DNA from 2 places in the Peribacillus sp. ACCC06369 genome. Region 1 is predicted to be linked to the other one. Evidence: riboswitches for the same ligand, from Rfam matches in the RefSeq annotation. Region 1 holds a riboswitch; the other holds the start of a gene.

Region 1 (10,465 bases):
ATATCGAGTCTTCAAAACCATTCTTGAAAATCCGGAATAAATCGGGATTTCGATATAATAGATAGGGAAGATTAATCATGTCATCAAAGTATTGCTCCAGTTCTTCAGCGTTATTCTGAAGTTGTTCTTGGCTATTTTCAAGCTCATGTCTCTCCACACTATTTTTTGTATAGCTGTAAATCAGAAACACTGATAGAAAATACGGTAAGATGATAAAAAGAAGTAACATTAACAATAAGCGACTTTGAATGGTTTTCACAGAAGGTGCCCCTTTCGCTAAAGGCCCATTATTTATTTCATGCAGAGTTTATATAAACGTTACAAACAAATAATCCTTAGCTCCATTTTATTATGATGCAGTTTTTTTGCTTTATTTAGTCAGTCTTGAATACTATTTTAAAACTATATCAAATAAACACGTATCGTCAACAAGGCATAAACACGTGATGCGCATTGAGAACATGGAACAAAAAACTATTGATATAAAAAAACGGGAAATTCATAATTCTCATTTTTCAAAATTGGAGGAAGGAAGAGTATAAATGATTACGACTACAGGAGCTTGTCTAGAAGAGTTTTGCATGTGTGTGCTGACAATTCAGGTGAAGTTTCATAAAGTAAAAACGCATGCCCGAATTAAGAGCATGCGTGAACTATTATTCTTTTATGATATCCAACTCTTTCAGGGTATCCAGTGTAATCGTTTTGGCTTTGCTTCCGCTGCCATTCAAGTTGGTGGCGAAAGCCCATTTGCCTTTGTCCGTTTCGATGTATCCTACATACCAGCCCAATCCCATATCGGAAAGGCGTGTACCGGTTTTTCCATGGAGGACATATGAGTCTGCATCTTCATTGATCATGATTCTCTTAACGGTTCTCATATGCTGCTTATCGATAGGCAGTTTTTCCTCTACAAGGTTTTCGATGAACTGGACTTGTTCCCGGGCAGAAATCTTTATGCTGCTGTCCAGCCAGAACTGATCGATTCCACCGGAGATATCATGATTGCCGTAATCGATTAGTTTCACATATTGCTGCATGTTTTCCGCCCCGATATCGCGGGCCAGTGCTTGATAATACCAGATCACTGAATGTCTCATGGCTGAAGCCAGCGTATGATCCCTGTTCCAATCTTCAAATTCCCTGATTACGCCATCCCAGCGCTTCACTTCATATTCATCGCTCACCGCTTTTGTCTGTAAGCCGATTAATGCATTCGCGACTTTGAATGTCGATTCTGGAGTGTAGCGTACTTTACTTCTCTGTTTGTTATAGATAAATACTTTATCATTTTTTAAGTTTTGGAGAACCATCGTGCCTTCCACACTATCGAAAGACTCCCCGATATCCAGTTCTTTCACCTTTTGATCGTTTGCACTTGCATGAATCGAGCCCATGGAACCAGTGACTAGCAGGACAAGAATGAAACATAACGCTTTGATTTTCATTACACACTCTCCTTTAAGGCATGGATTGATCGATCATCAGAAATACAGAATAACTTCCAAAAAATAGGCTGACAGCTAAAGTATACCTATTCCCGATAAAAAACGAAACCTTATTCTTGGATTCTATCTAGAAGTATCAATCAAGGAGGAATGCAGCGGGTAGCTAATGAATATATAGAGCAGACGATAGAATGGATTCAATGGGAGGAATCTATCATGAAGGTTAACCAAGGAAAAATAAATAGTAATGAAAAAGAAATTACATACACGCATATTGAAAATGGAAGCCCAGCCGTTTGTTTTATGTTTTCTGGTGCGGGTTACACGTATGAGAAGCCGCTATTTTATTATTCGACAATGATCATGCTTCAAACTCAGTATGATGTCGTGCATGTTCATTACTCTTACGACCAGGATATATTCAAGCATCCGTTGGTAGATATCACAAAAGTGATAGTTAATGATATTAATCCCGTCATAACTGAAGTTCTTCAAAATCATGAATATCAAGAAACTGTATTTTTGGGCAAATCACTTGGTACCATACCAATCATCAACGGAATTATGAAAAGTGAGCGGTTTATGAATTCCAAAATGATTTTGCTTACGCCACTATTGAAGTTCGATTCGATTTTTGAAGGGTTATTAAGTAGCCACCATTCAGTACATATAATAATAGGAGAAAAAGATCATCATTATATTCCAGGTAAAATTCAAATGATTGAAACAAAAACGAATATAAGTATGGATAAAGTCTCCTATGCTAATCATTCTTTGGATAGTGAACCTTTGAATACTTCAAGGTCGATTACCATGCTAAAAGGTGTAATGAAAAGAATGGAAGAGTTCTTAAAGATATAACTCATTTAAGGTAGGGTAGCGGGAAATAACGAACGAAGGAGATAAAAATATGAATCTTTGTTTTATTGGGGGAGGAAATCCTTTAACAGGGGAACTTGATGAGGTCATGAAGCGGATAGCCACTTATGTTGAACCTGAAAGCAGGGTTTTGATCATTCCGTTCGCTACAGAACATGCAAAACGGGATGGATGGTTTCAATCTGCTAAAAAATCATTCAACGATATAGGTGTAGAGAATATTCAGCTTCTTAATGATGAACTTGGCAATGAAGAAATGAAAGCAAATATATCAGTTCAAGATGTACTTTACTTCACTGGAGGAAGACCCGAAATATTAATCGAATGTATGGTCAATAAAGGTTTGATTCAAACGGTAAAGGAATTCAAAGGTCTAATGATAGGTGTTAGTGCAGGTGCGCTGGCTTTTTGTAAGGATTGCCTTATAACGAAAGACGAGGATTATCCTGAAACCCAAATACTGAGAGGACTTGGATTGGTGGACTTTAGTGTCGAAGTCCATTATGAAGAATCTGTGGATGAAGAACTGATACTTTTATCAAAGGAGAGGGATATATATGCCATCCCAAATGGAGGGGCCCTATTTTGGAATGATGAGGGGGTAACATCGATTAAGAACATTTTTCACTTTAGTGACACTAAAAAAAATAAAAATATAGAAGGAAAATGATTCTTGAATCGTTTTGTGTTTGGAGCCCTTTTTCTTAAGGGTAACGGAAAAGGATAGGGTATAATAGTGGGCAGTGATCGTTTAGATTATGAAAGGAGTTAAACATGGAGGAAATTCAATCAATTGATGAATACATTATCCAATTTCCCGAAGAAGTTCAGGAGATACTGAAAACGTTAAGAAAAGTCATAAAAGATTCAGCACCGGCTGCAAAAGAAAAGATCAGTTATCAAATGCCCACTTTTGCTTTAAACGGAAATCTGGTGCATTTCGCTGCCTATAAAAAACATATTGGATTCTATCCAACTCCAAACGCGATTTCTGCTTTTGAACATGCTTTATCTGAATATAAATGTTCAAAAGGAGCCGTTCAGTTTCCACTTAACAAGCCAATTCCTTATGAATTAATAACCAAGATGGTTACATTTAGAGTGGAAGAGAATAAGAAAAAAGCAGAAGGTAAATTGAAAAAGAAAAAATAATTTCTACTATTATCAGAATTTACAAAACACTAAATGTAAGCTGTAAGAAGCTTAAAATCAACTGGAAAGAGAAAGGCAGGAATAGTATGTTTAAAAAATTATTCGGTAACAAAGAAAAAGTGGAACAACTGCTTGCTCCTATAAATGGACAAGTAATAAATATTGAAGATGTTCCGGATCCGGTATTTTCCGGTAAGATGATGGGGGACGGAATAGCGATTCTTCCTGAGGAGGGGCTCGTTGTTTCTCCTATTGATGCAGAAGTGATCCAGGTTTTTCATACTAAACATGCTTTGGGCCTTCGCACGAAGCATGGCTTAGAATTGTTAATTCATATTGGATTAGAAACAGTGAACCTTAAAGGCGAGGGATTCGAAGTCCATGTCACAGAAGGGCAAAAGGTAAAAGCAGGGGACAAGCTTGTTACATTTGATATTGAATTTCTAAAATCCAAAGCTCCAAGCATCGTAACTCCGATTGTTGTCACGAATGGCGACCTGGTTGAAAAAATAGAAAAAACAGATAGTACACAAGCAAATATTAAGGAAACACAGATTATGAGTGTTTATTTGAAGTGAAAATAAAGGTCCTTTATTAGACGCGATTCTACATGTCTACAAGTTTAGCAAACGGAATCATTAGCCTCACGGATGCTTATGTTCTAATGAAGCATGAAAATTATTGAAAGCGACCTTTCTGCTTTACGAAGCCTGCACGGCGGCATTGTGGAGCGGGATAGTTGAGATTGGAACTGATCCAGGCATGCACTTGCAGTGAAAGCGACGTTCGGCGTTGAATGGGATTTATTATGCATACCTAATAGGAGGGAGGCACGGTGAGCTCTCCTTTTTTGCTGCAAGCAGGATTATCGGGAAGTGCAGCGAATAGTAGGTGAATGAACATAAAATAAATCAAGCGAGGGTGAATTTGATGGGAGTTCAAGCAGAAAAGATCTTTGTAAACTTGCCTGTTAAAGATTTGGATGCCTCAATGGGATTTTTCACAAAGGTCGGCTTTGAATTTAACGAGCAAATGACCAATGAAAATGCAACGTGCATGGTTATCAGTGAATCCATATATGTCATGTTATTGGTGGAAGATTACTTTAAAACGTTTACCAAGAAGGATATCCCGGATTCAGCAACAACTACGGAAGCAATCGTAGCCCTATCGGTTAAAAGTAAGGAAGAAGTGGATGAGGTCGTGAATAGGGCACTGGATGCTGGCGGAAAGCCATTTAATGAAGCAATTGATCATGGTTTCATGTACGGTTGGAGCTTTAAGGATATCGACGGTCATTCTTGGGAAGTGTTCTACATGGACGAAAGCGGATTTAATCAAAATTAAATCAAATGAAAGACACAATCCTTCACTTAGGATTGTGTCTTTTTTTGAAGTTCGGTGCCGTAGGTTTATTCATAACAATACCGGGCTAATATCCTTCCATTCATAAACCAATAGATTTATTTCAGCGCCAGCGATTTTGATTTTTTCGGTTTTAAGCAATTCAGCACCAAATGCCTCATAGAAGTATCGAGATTTATTATCTTCAAGCACCTCGACGTAAATAGTCTTAAATCCCAGATCTTCGAATTTAAAGAATAGTTCTTTGATGAGTTTCTTACCTATGCCCATTCTTTGAAAGTTTTCGAGAATATATATCGCAGTTAAATCACCAGAATCCTCAGCCTTATTCGTTTCCCTTTTCCCTCCACTTATAAATCCTACTATTTTTCCCTCGTTATTCTCTGCTACATAAATATGATTCCCATCACTGGATATATTCTTTATCCATAAATCTTTCCTTTTCTCATACGACAGATTATCTAGAAAATCACTTGGTATTATATTTTCATAAGTGGTTCTCCAGCAATCCACATGGACTATTGCTATACCTTCAGCATCAGCAAGCGTTGCCTCTCTTACTAACATATTAATTCCCCCTAATTATCTTTTAGTTTGCTATACTTTCTGTGTTTTACTAATATTATCCATTTTACAACAAAGCTGTCCGAAATAGTCCAAGAATATCAACAGACACATTCAACAGTGCCTTTTTCCAACGAGTAATAGCCAATAATTAATTTCGTCGATATATTCCTAATTTCGGAGATAAAACGATAGATTTCGTCGATATATATCTAATTTCGGAGATAAAACGATTAATTCCGTCGATAAAGTTCTGGTGAGATGTGACTTCTTCAAAAAAAGAGATAAATCTTTAAAATGATATTGAAGATTGCTGAATAATTTGATAAAATAAAATAAATGAAAAGACTATGTGCAACTGGCGAAACACGGATAACCGTGAGGGAACACATAGTGTCGTAGCCGTTCGCCTGGGCAGAGGTAAGGGATTTTATCCCTTGCCTCTTTCTGTGTATTTACAGAGGATAGTAAAGGTTTAGAGAATGCAGATTTTTACGGATTCAAAATCTTGTCAATATTTTGAAACTTCAAAACTATCATAACCAAAGAGGAGCAAACAAAATGAGCACAGTACTTTTAGAAAAAGTCAAAACGATCAAAGCGTTAAATAATATTGCCGAAAGCGGGCTAAATGTATTCAACAAAGGCGATTTCAAAGTCGACAATGACAGTGAAAACCCTGATGCGATCGTGCTTCGCAGCTTTAACATGCATACTATGGAATTCGGCGATCAGTTAAAAGCAATCGCAAGGGCAGGGGCAGGAGTCAATAATATTCCGGTCGACAAATGCACAGAGCAAGGAATCGTCGTTTTCAATACACCTGGAGCTAACGCAAACGCTGTAAAAGAAATGGTGCTAACTTCATTAATGGCTTCATCTCGTAACCTGTTTGCCGGTGTGGCCTGGACAAAGACGCTGGAAGGCGAAGGAGAACAAATTCCAAAGCTTGTAGAAGCAGGAAAGAAACAATTCGTTGGTAAAGAAATCAAGGGAAAAACTCTTGGCGTGATCGGTTTAGGAGCGATCGGTGCACTTGTAGCGAATGATGCCCTGGATTTGGACATGGATGTCATTGGGTTTGACCCGTTCATCTCTGTTGATACAGCTTGGAACTTGTCCCGCAATGTACAACGCGCCATGACAATTGAACAATTGTTTGCAGAATCTGATTACATTACAGTACACGTTCCATTAACTGATGACACTAAAGGAATGTTTAACCAAGAAACATTTGGCATCATGAAGCCTGGCGTACATATCTTGAACTTCTCACGCGGCGAGCTAGTGAATGAAGCGGATATGGAAGCGGCACTTGAGAGCGGGAAAGTTGGCAGGTTCATCACCGACTTCCCGAATGAAAATGTGTTGAAAATGAAAAATGTCGTTCCAATTCCGCATCTTGGTGCCTCTACACTAGAATCAGAGGAAAACTGTGCCATCATGGCAGCTCGTCAGTTGAAGACCTTTTTAGAAACAGGGAACATCAAGAACTCTGTGAATTTCCCGAATACTGCCATTCCTTATACAGGAAATCGTCGTGTGGCAACTTTCCACGAAAACGTTCCTAACATGGTTGGGCAAATCACACTGGCTGTATCTGGCTTTAATTTGAACATCGCTGACATGGTTAACAGAAGCCGTGGGGGATATGCGTATACGATCATCGACATTGAGGGTGAAGTAAACGGCGATATCATTCCTGGTTTGGAAGCAAAAATCAAACAAATCGAAGGTATCGTCACAACTCGTATTATCTAATTGGTACCGGAAGATAGATGATAAATAGTGAAAGCCTCAATTCCTTTAAGGAGTTGGGGCTTTCTTTAGGCTTTGTTAATGTTTTTGAACAAAAAAAGCCACTTATTGTGGTGATCATATTAAACTGACTCACGTGTTGAGAACGAACTCAGCCTGGCTCGGGTTATGCCGTGCAGCTCGATACAGTCAGTAGAAGTCAAAACTTCTTCCATCACGAATTGTTTAAGATCGAACTTCTCCAAGATTAAAAATCTGTCATGGTTTCACTTCCGTTTCTTCTTCATAATGTACAAACAACATCAAGTAGATTGCGAATAGAAGATGCAAATAAAGTGGAATATTCTTATCGTTTTGAATGACAACAAATATGAAAATTCCATATAGCAAAATTGGAATGGTTAAAAGGATTCTGAGCTTAGTCACATGTCATCCTCCCATTTATCCTCAAATATTAATACATCAAGCATTTGAGCCACTTGAAAATCCTTTTCTGCAATTGCATTTATTAAACTTGTACAATTATTTTCCCTAAGAACATCTGCTAATAATTGTAAATCCATTGTCATTACTGCTGGTTTCATAGTGTCCCCCTTCTAATTTACCAAATATTCTGTCAGTTCTGTTATTACAATAGTATGAAGTACAGGGAAAATGCTGTCAATCAATATTCCATCTGTACTCATTTTGAGTTAATGGATTCAAAAGTTATCTACCAAAATCACTATCTCATATATTAATCTGCATAGTTAGATAGTCATTGGTGTGCCTCCTTGCATCCGTTCACTTCAGCGCATCGCCTTTTCCGTTTGGGAAAGGGTTTATTTTTTGCCATCCTATGTGGGCATCGGGATTACATCAAAATGTAATATCATGATGGGAAACATTTGAAAAGATGAGGTATCAGAAAAGTAATCCCTAAATTCTCAACCAACCTGTCAGTTCAATAAGGCTTTTGGTAATTTGCTATAGGAAAGAATCGTCCCTAGGAAATACAGAGACGATTCACACCCTTTCTACACAGAAAGGATTTCCCTATGTTGTTCTGCCCCAAAAATTCTGATACTGATGAAGGATATTCGATGTTAAAAAAGCTCCAACAGGAGGTAATTGCTCGGCATAGGTATTACCACTAACAGGAAATTCATTCAGAGCTATATCAGTAGTGGCAATCCACGATCCAGACTCACCTGCTTGTAAAGAGGGAGGCTTCATAAGAAAACGTCCGCGTAAAATAAAATGTCGAACTCTAATCTGGAAATCATCAATAATGGTTAAGTTGCCAGAGAATGTGGCATAAGGTGAATCGAATGTGAGTTGTTTGGTGCTTTCATTCCAGAAGCCATTAATCGGAATAGGTGTACCACGAAAATTAGCCGTACCACTTACTCTATTATCTGTAATGGAGTTAATGTTAAGTGTTCCCCAAATAATCGTTCTGCCAGCTATTGAAGAGTGGATACCCCATACAGATGGGAATGGAAAGCTAACCGTAGCAGTTCCCTGTGAAGTTACCAATGCTATGCCCTCCCTTAAAGTTTGTTTATGTTCTGAGGAAGCTCCCTTGTTTATAGGAACAATCCAGTATATGCGGCACGAGCAGAATAATCCAATAAATAAAGGTGAAGCATTACATACCCTGCCTGTAACTGCATCCTCTCCTAACCATCGTGGTAAACAAATATCCATAAAAAATCCGGTCTTCAAATGAAAACCGGATTTCAAATAAATTTATTAATGATGATGTTCATGACTTTCTTCTTGTTTTTGGATCCCTTTTTGCAAGAATTTCAATTCACTTTCAGACAGTTTTCCTACGATAAACTGTTTTTGAGGCATAATGATTGAACCATCGTTACTAGCATGTACTTTTATATAGTATAGGCCATCACTATCAAAGTTTTTACGTAAAGTATAAGTGCCGTTTACCTCTTCCTCAGCTTGTTCCATACTATATTTGAGAGAGCCATCTTGTTTCCATATCTCAAAATGAACATAATCTGCGTTTTCAACCTTTTTACCACCTTGAGTAAGAACAGCCTTTATCGTCTCCTGTGTATTAGCTGAAAAGGATGCTGGTATAATTATTTCAGCTTCAAGTGGTGTTTCTTCTTTGTATAGATTAGTGACATCCTTTTCAAGTGAACACGCACTTAACAATAGGCTGAAAATAAAGATTAAAGAAATACATATATATTTTTTCACGGCAAAAACCACCCTTTACATTTCGAATTATGCATTCAAAAACTTCTTAACTGCAGATATTCGTTTAATAATTAACCAGTCAATTAGCCAAACAACAATAAGAGACAAACCAACCAAAGGAAACAAAATTCCTAGACCTATTAACAGAAATAGAAAGAATCTCATGTTCTTTATAGGAGGAGCTTTTGGTGCACCTAATCCTTTTTTCGGCTTTCGCTTCCACCATAAATAAAATCCACTAAATGCAACAAGGATAATTCCTAAACAAATAAGAAGGCTGATTATTTGATTAATCAAACCAAATTGAGTCCCTTTATGCAAGGTAATCCCCCAAGCAACTATTTTTCCTATTAAACCGTAATGATCATAACGATAATCAGCTAGAACAGCACCGGAATATTGGTCAATATGAATAGTTGCTTCATCTTGTGCTTTCGGTGGAAAAGCTGACAATGTATAAACGCCATCCGTTTCTTTTGGAATATTAATGCTATAACTTCGATGCATACCCTCACGATTCGCTATCGTGACTACATCATCAATGGACAGTGGGATAAAACCTTGAATATCTGAGATAGGTACATCTAAATTTTCTGCAGCCCAAGGAACATCTGCAATGTCTTTTGTTTTAATTAAGGATGTTGGAGCACTTCCTGTCCATATGGAAGGAGGATACCCAGATCCGGAATTGGTAGCTAACGATTGAAAATTACTTCCCCAAAAACCTGACCAAGGCAAACCTGTCATAATTAAAAATAACATTCCTGCTGATATCCAAAATGCAGGTACTGCATGTAAATCTCTTCTGAAAGTATTTTTCCCTTTATTTATTCTTGGAAAAAGAACACCAGAAAGACTTAGCTTATTTTTGGGATACCATAAATAAAGACCAGAAACTATTAACACAACTGCCCAACACGCAGCTAACTCTACAATTCTATCTCCCAAGGTGCCAGCCATCAGTTCACCGTGAATTTCCTCGATTTTATCCATAATTCTGTCTTCATCATTTAACTCTCCAATAGATTTACCTGTATAGGGGTCTATAAAAATGGTAAGAGACTCATTATTAGTAGTAATGCTCACTTCGCTTG
Region 2 (10,465 bases), 1.2 Mb from region 1:
CCTTTGCACTAGGTGAAGCTGCTTTAGGAACCTTTTTAATCATAGGGTTTACCCTTCACAACATCACGGAAGGGATTGGAATCGCTGCTCCTTTATTAAAGGCCACACCTCGATTTAGAGACTTTCTATTACTTGGAGTTATCGCAGGTGCACCCGCCATTGCGGGTACATGGGTGGGCGGATTCATCTTCTCACCAATTTGGGGAGCTTTATTCCTTGGTATTGGAGCAGGGGCCATTCTTCAAGTAATATATGTAATAACAAAAATGCTCATTGAAGATCATAGAAAACATAATGAAGCATCTGTTTCATGGTTAAACCTTTCTGGTTTCGCGATTGGACTATTAATCATGTACTTTACTGCATTTTTTGTGAAATTTTAAGGGATGCCTTAATCTTGTTTGGACCCATAAACAATTCCCGAACTTGGTAGAGCTGTGGGTTCAACATTGTTGAATTAAAAATTAACCAACGCTGCTAAAACTAATTAAAAGGAGCATCAATGGTGATGAGACTTGGTAAAAAAAGAAGTAATTTTGGTAGATGGGTGGATAAACAAAAAGACATAAATGAATTAGAGTTAGAAAGAGCATCAAATATAAGTAGAGGTACAATTTCAAAATTATGTAGCGATTCGAACTATCGACCAAAAACTTCAACAGTAATTAAAATAAATCAGGGCTTAAAAAAACTTGATAAGTATATTGGATTTTAACGATTTTTTTACTGAGGTTATTCTAAAAATGATTTAAAAGGAATTACAAAATTTAATTACTTGGGGGAAGCATTATGTTTCAAAGTATAGGTATACCAGGTTTAATTTTAATACTTGTCATTGCCTTGATTATTTTTGGACCTAAAAAGCTGCCGGAAATCGGTAGAGCCTTTGGACGTACTTTAACTGAATTCAAGGGTGCAACCAAGGGATTAGTATCTGATGAAGATAAAGAAGATTGGGAAAATCCTGAGTTAACAACAGATAAAAAGAAGCAGGATAAATCAGGTGATCCACTTTTTGATTCAACCAAAGATCACCTTTAATTGTAAAAAAGATGAGGTGATGCCTAAAAATTTAAAATCGTTCCTGCTTTTTGATTTTTAGAATATCAACAAAAAAGTATACGTTTACAATCTGTAGTAGCAAGCTATACCGCCCATTTCTGAAATTTTATACGCTAAAAGAATTCTAACATAAAAAGTCGATCTCCTTTACGTTATAGGAATCGACTTTTTTACTTTTTCTTAATGAACTAACGCACCTGTTAGTTCATTAAGAAAAGCGAATCTTCTTCCAGAATCGCGCCCTATAATGGAATAACTTTTTATATTGTTTTAACGTTCCATATTAAATACTTCACTATAGATTTTACGCAGCTTAGTTGAGTTATCGTGCCACTTAATTGGTTTACCATTGACGATTTGGACCAATACATCCAGACACCTATGCCATCCTGCCGCGGTATTAACTGCCCATGAATCATCGTTAAAAGTATGGGTAAAGATCATTCGACACCCTTTATCCTCTTCCTGCAATGAAATGTTTATCAGATCATCAACTTCACGGAAACCAAATAAATATGGCTTTTCTAACTCTGTAATGGTACCGTTATATGTCGTTCCTTCACCGTCATCGAAGGCAATCTGGCCACCAAGTCTGAGATCCATCTCCCCTGTGGCAAAAGGGTACCATTGGGAGAAGTAACTAGGATTCGTAATGACAAGGAAAACATCTTCTGGATTATGAGGAAAAAATCGTTCAAATCTTAAAGCATAACGACCGTTTGACTCATGTAGTGTACCAAATTCATTCATCATTTAATCCTCCTTCTTTTATCCTTAAAGCCTTGAGATTCATCACTAATTCACAAAAATTAAAGTTTGCATAGGCTCAGAAAAATCATCAACAATACTCATAATTGTGTTCATGCTATTATTTTACCAAACATTTATATAACTAAAAAAATAATAAAATCATTTTCGTGTTTTTTAACAATCTGGCCCAATTGTTGAATACAGATCAAACAGCACTCTTCAACTACCCTGCCCCCCCGATAGTTCCATAAGGAGTCTTGCCGCATGCCCATCAAGTTAAAACTTCTTTATACCCCAAAACGAAAAAAGCTATCTTCAGTAGCATTTACAGAAAGATTAGCTTATTTTTTCGTTTTGGATATAATCCTTTTTCTTAGCTTGATGGCAATAGGCGGTACCTAATAAACAGACAAATTTGCCTGAAAATTTTTTAAAATTTTGGTTTAAAATAGGAATAATGTAAGATAAATCTATTTTTCTTGTATGTTAAAGTAGAATAGTAGGAAAATGAATCGAAGGATGTGGTATTATTTGATGTTAAATGTAAAAAAAATGTCGTTTGTTGTTTTTATTTGTTTCATGTTTTTTATACCAAATTCAATCTTTGCTCAAGAAATTTTACACAATGGAAGTCAAGGACAAGCAGTTTATGACTTACAAGAAAATTTAAAGAAAATGGGTTACTTTAACAGTCAACCAACAGGGTATTATGGTTCAATTACTGATCATGCAGTGAATCAACTTCAACTAGATTCTGGACTATTACCAGATGGAGTTTTTGGATTCCAAACACAACAAAAATTACATAGTATTGAAATGATGGCCAGGGTTGTTCATGGAGAAGCTCGAGGAGAAACTTATGAAGGAAAAGTAGCTGTCGCTGCAGTAATTTTGAACCGAATGTCAACGCCAGGTTTTCCTAAAAATACTTACGATGTTATTTTCCAGACAAATGCTTTTACAGCTGTACATGATGGGCAATATTATTTGACCCCAAATAGCTATTCTTATCGAGCTGTTATTGATGCATTACAAGGTTGGGATCCTACTCATGGTTCTGTTTATTATTATAATCCTTCCTCGGCAACAGATGAATGGATTTTCACTAGGGAAACAGTCATTAGAATAGGCAACCACTTATTTGCAAAGTAAAACTAATCTACATACATATTGAGGAATGATATTTTTATAGTTTCGTATTATAAATATCCATTAACTATGTAGTGGGGTATAGTTGAAAGGTCGAGCAGTAGTTGCCCGACCTTTTTTGCGGTACCCTTGGCGGCACCCCCATAAGAAAAAGCTGCTTTAAAGACAGCTCCGAGCTTCAGCTAACGCACCCGTTAGTTGAAAAGAGTGAAAGTTAAATTGTACCTTTCATTCTAATTACTTTCACACCTAACTCAAATTTAAGTTCTAGCATTGCTTTTTTTAAAAAAAGCTATTGCTTGCTTGTTACTTGGTGACACACGAAGGTGGTATTCATCCACTCCATTGTTTTTAAAGAACTTCAATCATAAATCACCCAATTAGTTCAATATCTATCTCCTTAAACTTTTGAATTATATTTGATGTTTTCCTATTTCCGTACCCATTTGCTTATAAACAATATTAAGTACTTTTCCCTTGGTTCCAAAAGAAAAAGCGATTACCTGGTTTAGGAACCGCTTTCAACTATCTTTGCAAAGTCATCAAGAGTAGTTGAATACTTGATATAAATTCATGGTAAAAGATAAAGTTCGTCTTTAATGCCCTTCTCAGAAAATAGTTCAGGAGTTGTCGTAAGTCCAAATAAATAATATTTCTTCGTTTCTTCTACGACTTTGTCATTGAAATTTCCGTATGGATACGCAAGAGCATTAACTGGTTTGCCTGTTATTTTTTGAATTTTATCTTTGGACCCTTTCAGTTCATATTCATAATTTTTTATTTCCGCCAAATCAGGATGTGTAGCAGTATGAGACTGGATTGAGATTATACCCGAATCAGCCATCATTTTTAAATCCGATTTCGATAAACGGTTTGAACGACCGATAAAGTCAGAAATAACAAAAATGGTACCACTTGGTTTAAAACGTTCGTTTTCAAGTTTTTGAAAGATAGCAAATGCATTCAGATTGTTTTTGTATCCGTCATCAAAGGTAATGAAAATGGGTTTATTTTCTTTATTAATGTCTTGCCAACGATCAAAAGTTAATAATGTGTAGCCATGGTCTTTTAAATAAATCATTTGTTTCTGGAAATTATCAGGAGTTACATATAGCTCCTTAGAACCATGCCCAGTAAACTCGTCAATCGAATGATAAATTAAAATAGGTACTTTTCGTTGAGCAAAAACTTGTGATGGAAGAATTAAGATAAGAAGACATAGGAAAAACATTACAACCTTTTTCATAAAATTCCTCGCTTTGCATTCTTTTTATATCTTTTCAATTTATTGTGCCTCAAAAGCATAGTTCTATTATCATTTCTCCCATATTTGATTCTATCTCCCATTGATCAATGGTGACTTTGATAATCCCAAATGAAAAACTAATTTCTTAAATCACTAAGGAATCGGACTAACTGCCACAATAGCTCTATAAGAAAAAGAGCTGCCAAAGCAACTCCCTTAATGAAGTAAAGCACCCGTTAGCATTCCTGTAGATCGTTAAATATCAGGTTTGAAAAAAATAGAGCCCCTCAGTAAAATACGAGTATAGAGACCAATCTAACTCAAAGTCTTAAGGAGGAAGCCTACTATGAATTTTAAAATGCAAAACAAACAAAATCAACTAATTGAAAGAATCACGAATCGTCATCTTGTTGTAGGAATTGATATTGCACAACAACTTCATGTTGCTCGAGCTGTTAACTATCGAGGAATTGTGGTCGGTCATCCTCTAACCTTTGAAAATAACGATGAGGGGTTTACTAAATTTCTAAGTTGGATCAAAGAACTTAAACGAATAAACCATTTAGGCACAGCCATCGTGGGCATGGAACCTACCGGTCATTACTGGTTGAATCTATCAAAATGGTTATTTGAACAAAACGGCGATGTTGTTACCGTAAATCCGCACCTTGTTAAAAGGAATAAAGAGAACCGAGATAATACCCAATCTAAGAGCGATAAAAAGGACGCTCTCGTCATCGCTGATATGGTGAAAAATGGCTATTATACATTCATTCATCATAGCCCAGAATCCTTAGAAAAACTTCGAGTCCTTATGTCTAACAGGGACATGGTTGTTAAACGTCTTGTCAGCTCAATCAACCAATTAAATCGCTGGTTGTCTACACTAAGAGTTATTTATTAATAAATTCTTTGTTGATTTTTTCAGCCTCAGCCAAGTATTCTGTTTTAATCCCGCTCTTAACTCCCCACCAATAGAAGCAAAGTGCCAGACATGCGATGACCACCATATCCCAGCCAAATGTAAGAATATTTTTTCCGCCGAACTTCTCACTTCCAATATAAGAAATCAAAATCATACAACCTAAGTAAAGAAGCATCCAAACACCTGATAAAAATTGTTTTTTGAATCCATTCCATTTATTTTTAGCTTGATAATAAAAGTAAATAGGTAGTCCAATGGCAATGATGAAAACGACTTCTCCTGTTAATGGCCAACGCGCCCAGTATAAAGTAAGCGATGCAAAAACAAATCCACAAGGTGCAATAATAGAAGCACCTTTTAAGTGAAATGGACGGTTAAAATGAGAAGCAGTACGTCTTAAAGTTGCCAATGCAACTGGCCCCATGATATACGAAATAAGTGTAGCAACTGAAATCACTTCAGCAAGTACGCCCCATCCGCGGAATAAAAATAAAAAGATAAAACATACGCCTAAGTTTAATAACATCGCTGGACGAGGAACACCATAAAGTGGATGTAATGTACCAAAGATATTCGGTAAGTACCCATTTTTCTGCATTCCATAAAGCATTCGCGAAGTTGTAGCTGTATAAGTGGCACCTGAACCAGACGGTGATACAAACGCATCTACATACAATACAATCGCTAACCAGTTAAGGCTAAGAGCAATTGCCAAATCTGCAAAAGGTGAATTAAAATTCAGTTGACTCCATCCGTTCACAATCATAGACGGATCGATTGCACCGATAAAAACAACTTGTAAAATAACGTATATAAAACCTGCAATTAGAATAGACCCAATAACAGCAATTGGTATAGACTTATTCGGCGACTTCGCTTCTCCTGCCATATTAACGGGACTTTGAAATCCGTTAAACGCAAACACTATACCAGAAGTAGCTACTGCTGTTAAAACGCTTGCCCAACCATATGGTGCGATTCCTTGAGAACTTGTAAAGTTTTCACCATGAAATCCAGCAAAAAATAACGATCCTGCCATTACACCTGGAACAATTAATTTAAAAATAGTAATAAATGAATTTGCCTTAGCAAAAAGGTTAACTGTCCAATAGTTGACGAAGAAATAGAACAATAATAGTAAAGAAGCTATGAATAATCCTTTGGTCGTTAAGATATTGTTATCAACTAAGGAATGAGACCATCTGGCCCATTCCCAAGGCCACGTACTCATATATTGTACCGAAGCAATGGCCTCAACGGTAATAGTCGAAGCGATAGAAATCCAGTTCGCCCACGCAGCTAAAAATCCAATAAAAGAACCATGCGAATATTGAGGATACTTAACCATTCCTCCAGCTTCAGGAAACATTGCCCCAAGCTCTGCGTAAGATAATGCAATAAATAAAATTACAACCATACCGATAATCCAAGAAAAAATAGCTGCTGGCCCAGCAATCTGGGCGGCTTTCCACGCTCCGAACAACCAACCTGAGCCGATAATAGAACCAATACCTGTCATAGTTAAAGCAAAAGTCCCCATCTTTCTATGCATATTACTCATCTCTACCTACACCTCTTCCTAGGAAAATAAAAAACACTTGATCTATTTATAGATCAAGTGTTTGCCCAGGCGCGCGGCTTATACTCTATATGCTCCCCCATGGTTCTCCATGTTGCGCCAGTTACATATAGGAAAATAGTTTTTTTATAGTATATAGGATTATTTAAAATTTCACAACACTTTAAAAATATTTATATTTTATATATAATCTTATTTATTTTTCGTAATTCCCTATCAATATTCATTTCAATTTGAATAAAATAGGAAAATCAAGGTCCAAAAAACAAACATTCGTTTTCCAGAACACATGCTACATTAATATAATCATTTCTCTTTAACATTATACTTAAAAATCTTTAAGAGCTTATATGCGCAAAATAAACCGTTCATATTTTACAAATTATATCCCAACAACATTTACATAAACTGTTCTTTTCTTCCTCAAAAAAAAAGCCATGCACAAGTTGGGGAAAATACCTGAGGGATGAAGATCTCTCTTTGTTTCGTCCACAATTTATACACAACTTTAATTAGTGACTATAATATTTAACTAATGTGAAACACACTCGGCATAGCTAGAGTGATGAACGTAGATTAAATTTCCAAATCTGACCATTATTATCCACATATGATGATTAGCTTCATGATCATCTTCACCTAATCCGTTACAAAATATCTTTCCTATCATTATCCCTTAATTATTACAATCGGCTAGGTATGACTTCGTTTTAACGGAACTGTTCCGGGAATAATTGCTTAACTCCGGTGAAGAATGGGAATTTCAATAGTAAGATTAATAGGTAAGAAAAACTAACCAATGGGTGGATTTGAAGAGAAATAACTATTATTAGATTTTACCCAACTATTATTAATCCTGATAGTCCTTTTTACAGTAGCAGTACTTCTATTGGTAAGAGAACTAAAGAAAAGCATATCACCTAACAAATTTTAAAATCATTGAAGAGAAAGTCGATTTAGCTGAATTACCCAACGAAAAAATTTTATATATTTTTGTTATTTTACTGAAATAAAAATATGAAGTATTAGAAAGTTTGAGCAGCTGACCTGTTACTTAAATTGAAAAAAGCTCTGTAAAAAGTTTCCTCTAAACAGAGCTTACCCACATATTAAAGTATTTTCACCAAGTCTTTTCTAGCACTCAAGCAAATACTCTCACCTAGATGATCCATTTGCTCCTCATCAGATAGGTTAACAACAATCTCCTGAGAGCCTGATACACACTCTACCACTCTTTTTGAACCAACAAAATGGACCTTTTTCAATTTAGCCTCAAACGTAATTCGATTTGGCTGAAAGCGACTTTGGGTAATTTTTAAGTGTTCAGGTCTTATTACAAGCTTTTTATCTGAATTCTTAACTTGGGAAAACTCTTTTAATAGATTTTCTCTATTCTGGCTTTCTAATAGATCCACATCTATTACATTCGTTTCCCCAATAAAGTCGGCAACAAAAAGAGTCTTTGGATTGTTATAGATTTGCTGAGGCGTGTCAATTTGTTCGATTCTACCTTGGTTCATAACAGCAATTCGATCGGACATGATTAATGCTTCTTCTTGATCATGAGTGACATATATGAACGTGATTTCGAATTGTTCATGAAGTTTTTTTAATTCAAATTGCATCTTTTTTCTTAGCTTTAAATCTAATGCTCCTAGTGGTTCATCTAGAAGGAGCACTCTTGGCTTGTTGACCAGAGCTCTTGCAAGTGCAACCCTTTGCTGCTGCCCACCTGAAAGTTGTCTTGGATATTTTTCCATGTGCTGCTGCAACCCCATAATTTCGATTATTTCGGTTGTATCACTTGCAATTTGCGCTTTTGATATTTTTTTTTGCTTTAATCCAAAAGCAATATTATTGTAAATGCTCAAATGAGGAAACAAAGCATAGTTTTGAAAAACCGTATTTACCGGACGTTGGTTGGGTGGCAAATTCCCTGCTTCTTTTCCATCGATCTTTATACTGCCTTGATTTGGAAGCTCAAAACCGCCAATCATTCTAAGGGTAGTGGTTTTCCCACATCCGCTTGGACCAAGAAGCGAGAGGAACTCACCCTCCTTTATATTAAGGGAAATGTTGTCTACGGCAGTTGCTTGACTATATTTTTTCGTGATGCTATGTAACTCAATAATGCTGTCTTTTTCTTTGGCTACATGTGCTATATTGTTTTCTACAATCGGAACCACTGACATGATTGAAACCTCCTTAATTTCCGATTTCTCTGTTCCATAGCTCGTTCCACTCATCTCGATGCTGGTTTATGAGATTATAATCAGGCATGTTCAAATCCTGTATGGTGCCGTTTTTGCCATAAGGCATTCTTTCAAGGGTTGTTTCATCTAATTCAACATCCTTATGAACTGGTGCCAAATATAAATCACTCGCAATTCCTTCCTGTGCAATCTTAGTAGTAGCATAGTTTAAGAAGGAATAAACCTGCTCAGACTTTTTCGAGCCTTTCACAACATGCCAAAAGCTACCTGCACCTAAAACGCCTTCTTCCGGAACAACAAATTCAATCGGTTGACCTTGGTCTTGCATTACATAAGTAGGGCCTCCGTAGTGAGCTCCAACTGATGCTTCCCCGCTTTGATATAGATTTGTAGCCGTTCCAGAACCATCGAAGTATGCTACTACTTCTAATTCCTTCATTTTCCCAAGTCCTTTTTCTACTTTTCCTTTTGCTTCTCTTTCTAGCTCAGAAACTTGTACCAATAAAGGAAAGCCTCCGGTAGTTGCAGGTGTAGGGACCGTTATTTTTCCTTTGTACTCTTCCTTCCAAAGATCTTTCCACGACTTTGGTGGGTTTTTAATTACGTCTTTGTTATAAACAATCCCTAGCCCCCAATACCCTAGAGCTACTCCAAATACTTCTTCACCATTACCTTGATATGCTTCTGGCAGAAGGGCAGCGTTTTCTTTGAGTTTACTTTTATCAATATTTTCAACAATTCCTTTTTCGTAGGATAGTTCAGAAATTCCGGAGTCCATTAATGCTAAATCAATGGTAGGCGCGCCTTTTTCCTGTAATAGACGGGAAAAAGTTGCCGTTGAATTGCCTTCAATGATTTTTACCTTGATACCAGTCTCTTTTTCAAAAGGATGAATGATATGCTTCTTGATAGTTTCGCCCCAATCACCACCGAAAATGGCAATCGATATTTCTTGTTCTTGTACATCTGTATTGGCTTCAGTCGCCACACTATTTGGTTGAACGGGCTTTCCGCAACCGGTAGCTACCACTAAAATAATTGCCAACAAAATGGTGTAAACACTTAACTTCTTCATATAACATCCCCTAGTCCCATGTTTTATTTTGAAGCAACATTTTCAATGCCTACTAACATATCAATGACAAGAATTAAGAAAAATGCAATATAAATCGTCACGGCTGAAACAGCAGCTATCATTGGATCGATGTTGTACTGAACATAATTGAACATTTTAACCGGAAGTGCCATCTGATCGGCAGAGGTCAAGAAAATCGTAACTTCAACATTTACCCACGAAACAGCAAAGGAAAACAGCGTTCCTGCGATAATACTAGATTTCATCAGTGGCAATGTAATGAAAAAAAAGGTTTTCAATGCACCCGCACCTAAATCCCTTCCTGCTTCTTCAATATACGGACTTATCCCCAGGAAGCTATTCACACACGTCCGAACCACATAAGGCAATGTAATAATGATATGACCTAACACTAGATTTAAGAAATTCTGTGGGCTATTAGTAAAGTAGTAAAAAAACTGAAGCA

The links. A riboswitch is a leader RNA that binds a small molecule or an ion and turns the genes downstream of it on or off. The one in region 1 is predicted to bind ZMP and ZTP.
Positions count from the first base shown of each region.
Region 2: it holds a riboswitch for ZMP and ZTP, as region 1 does, so the genes downstream of both, QUF78_RS16120 (glutamate/serine transporter AimA) here and QUF78_RS21930 (phosphoglycerate dehydrogenase) in region 1, are expected to answer to the same signal.

Region 1 is NZ_JAUCEN010000002.1:4,321,006-4,331,470, reverse strand. It holds gene QUF78_RS21970 (cache domain-containing sensor histidine kinase) at 1-259, opposite strand, end outside; gene blaOXA (class D beta-lactamase) at 657-1,448, opposite strand; gene QUF78_RS21960 (alpha/beta hydrolase) at 1,665-2,309, shown strand; gene QUF78_RS21955 (Type 1 glutamine amidotransferase-like domain-containing protein) at 2,359-2,997, shown strand; gene QUF78_RS21950 (iron chaperone) at 3,102-3,479, shown strand; gene QUF78_RS21945 (PTS sugar transporter subunit IIA) at 3,566-4,057, shown strand; gene QUF78_RS21940 (VOC family protein) at 4,410-4,826, shown strand; gene QUF78_RS21935 (GNAT family N-acetyltransferase) at 4,896-5,411, opposite strand; ZMP/ZTP riboswitch at 5,753-5,831, shown strand; gene QUF78_RS21930 (phosphoglycerate dehydrogenase) at 5,970-7,169, shown strand; gene QUF78_RS21925 (hypothetical protein) at 7,425-7,592, opposite strand; gene QUF78_RS21920 (hypothetical protein) at 7,589-7,750, opposite strand; gene QUF78_RS21915 (hypothetical protein) at 8,202-8,684, opposite strand; gene QUF78_RS21910 (FixH family protein) at 8,901-9,371, opposite strand; gene QUF78_RS21905 (PepSY-associated TM helix domain-containing protein) at 9,399-10,465, opposite strand, start outside.
Region 2 is NZ_JAUCEN010000002.1:3,148,356-3,158,820, forward strand. It holds gene QUF78_RS16080 (ZIP family metal transporter) at 1-383, shown strand, start outside; gene QUF78_RS16085 (transcriptional regulator) at 509-715, shown strand; gene tatA (twin-arginine translocase TatA/TatE family subunit) at 790-1,041, shown strand; gene QUF78_RS16095 (SRPBCC family protein) at 1,333-1,812, opposite strand; gene QUF78_RS16100 (hypothetical protein) at 2,077-2,214, shown strand; gene QUF78_RS16105 (cell wall hydrolase) at 2,347-2,964, shown strand; gene QUF78_RS16110 (polysaccharide deacetylase family protein) at 3,533-4,207, opposite strand; partial or broken gene QUF78_RS16115 (IS110 family transposase) at 4,554-5,087, shown strand; gene QUF78_RS16120 (glutamate/serine transporter AimA) at 5,101-6,693, opposite strand; ZMP/ZTP riboswitch at 6,750-6,828, opposite strand; gene QUF78_RS16130 (ABC transporter ATP-binding protein) at 7,821-8,897, opposite strand; gene QUF78_RS16135 (ABC transporter substrate-binding protein) at 8,917-9,999, opposite strand; gene QUF78_RS16140 (ABC transporter permease) at 10,023-10,465, opposite strand, start outside.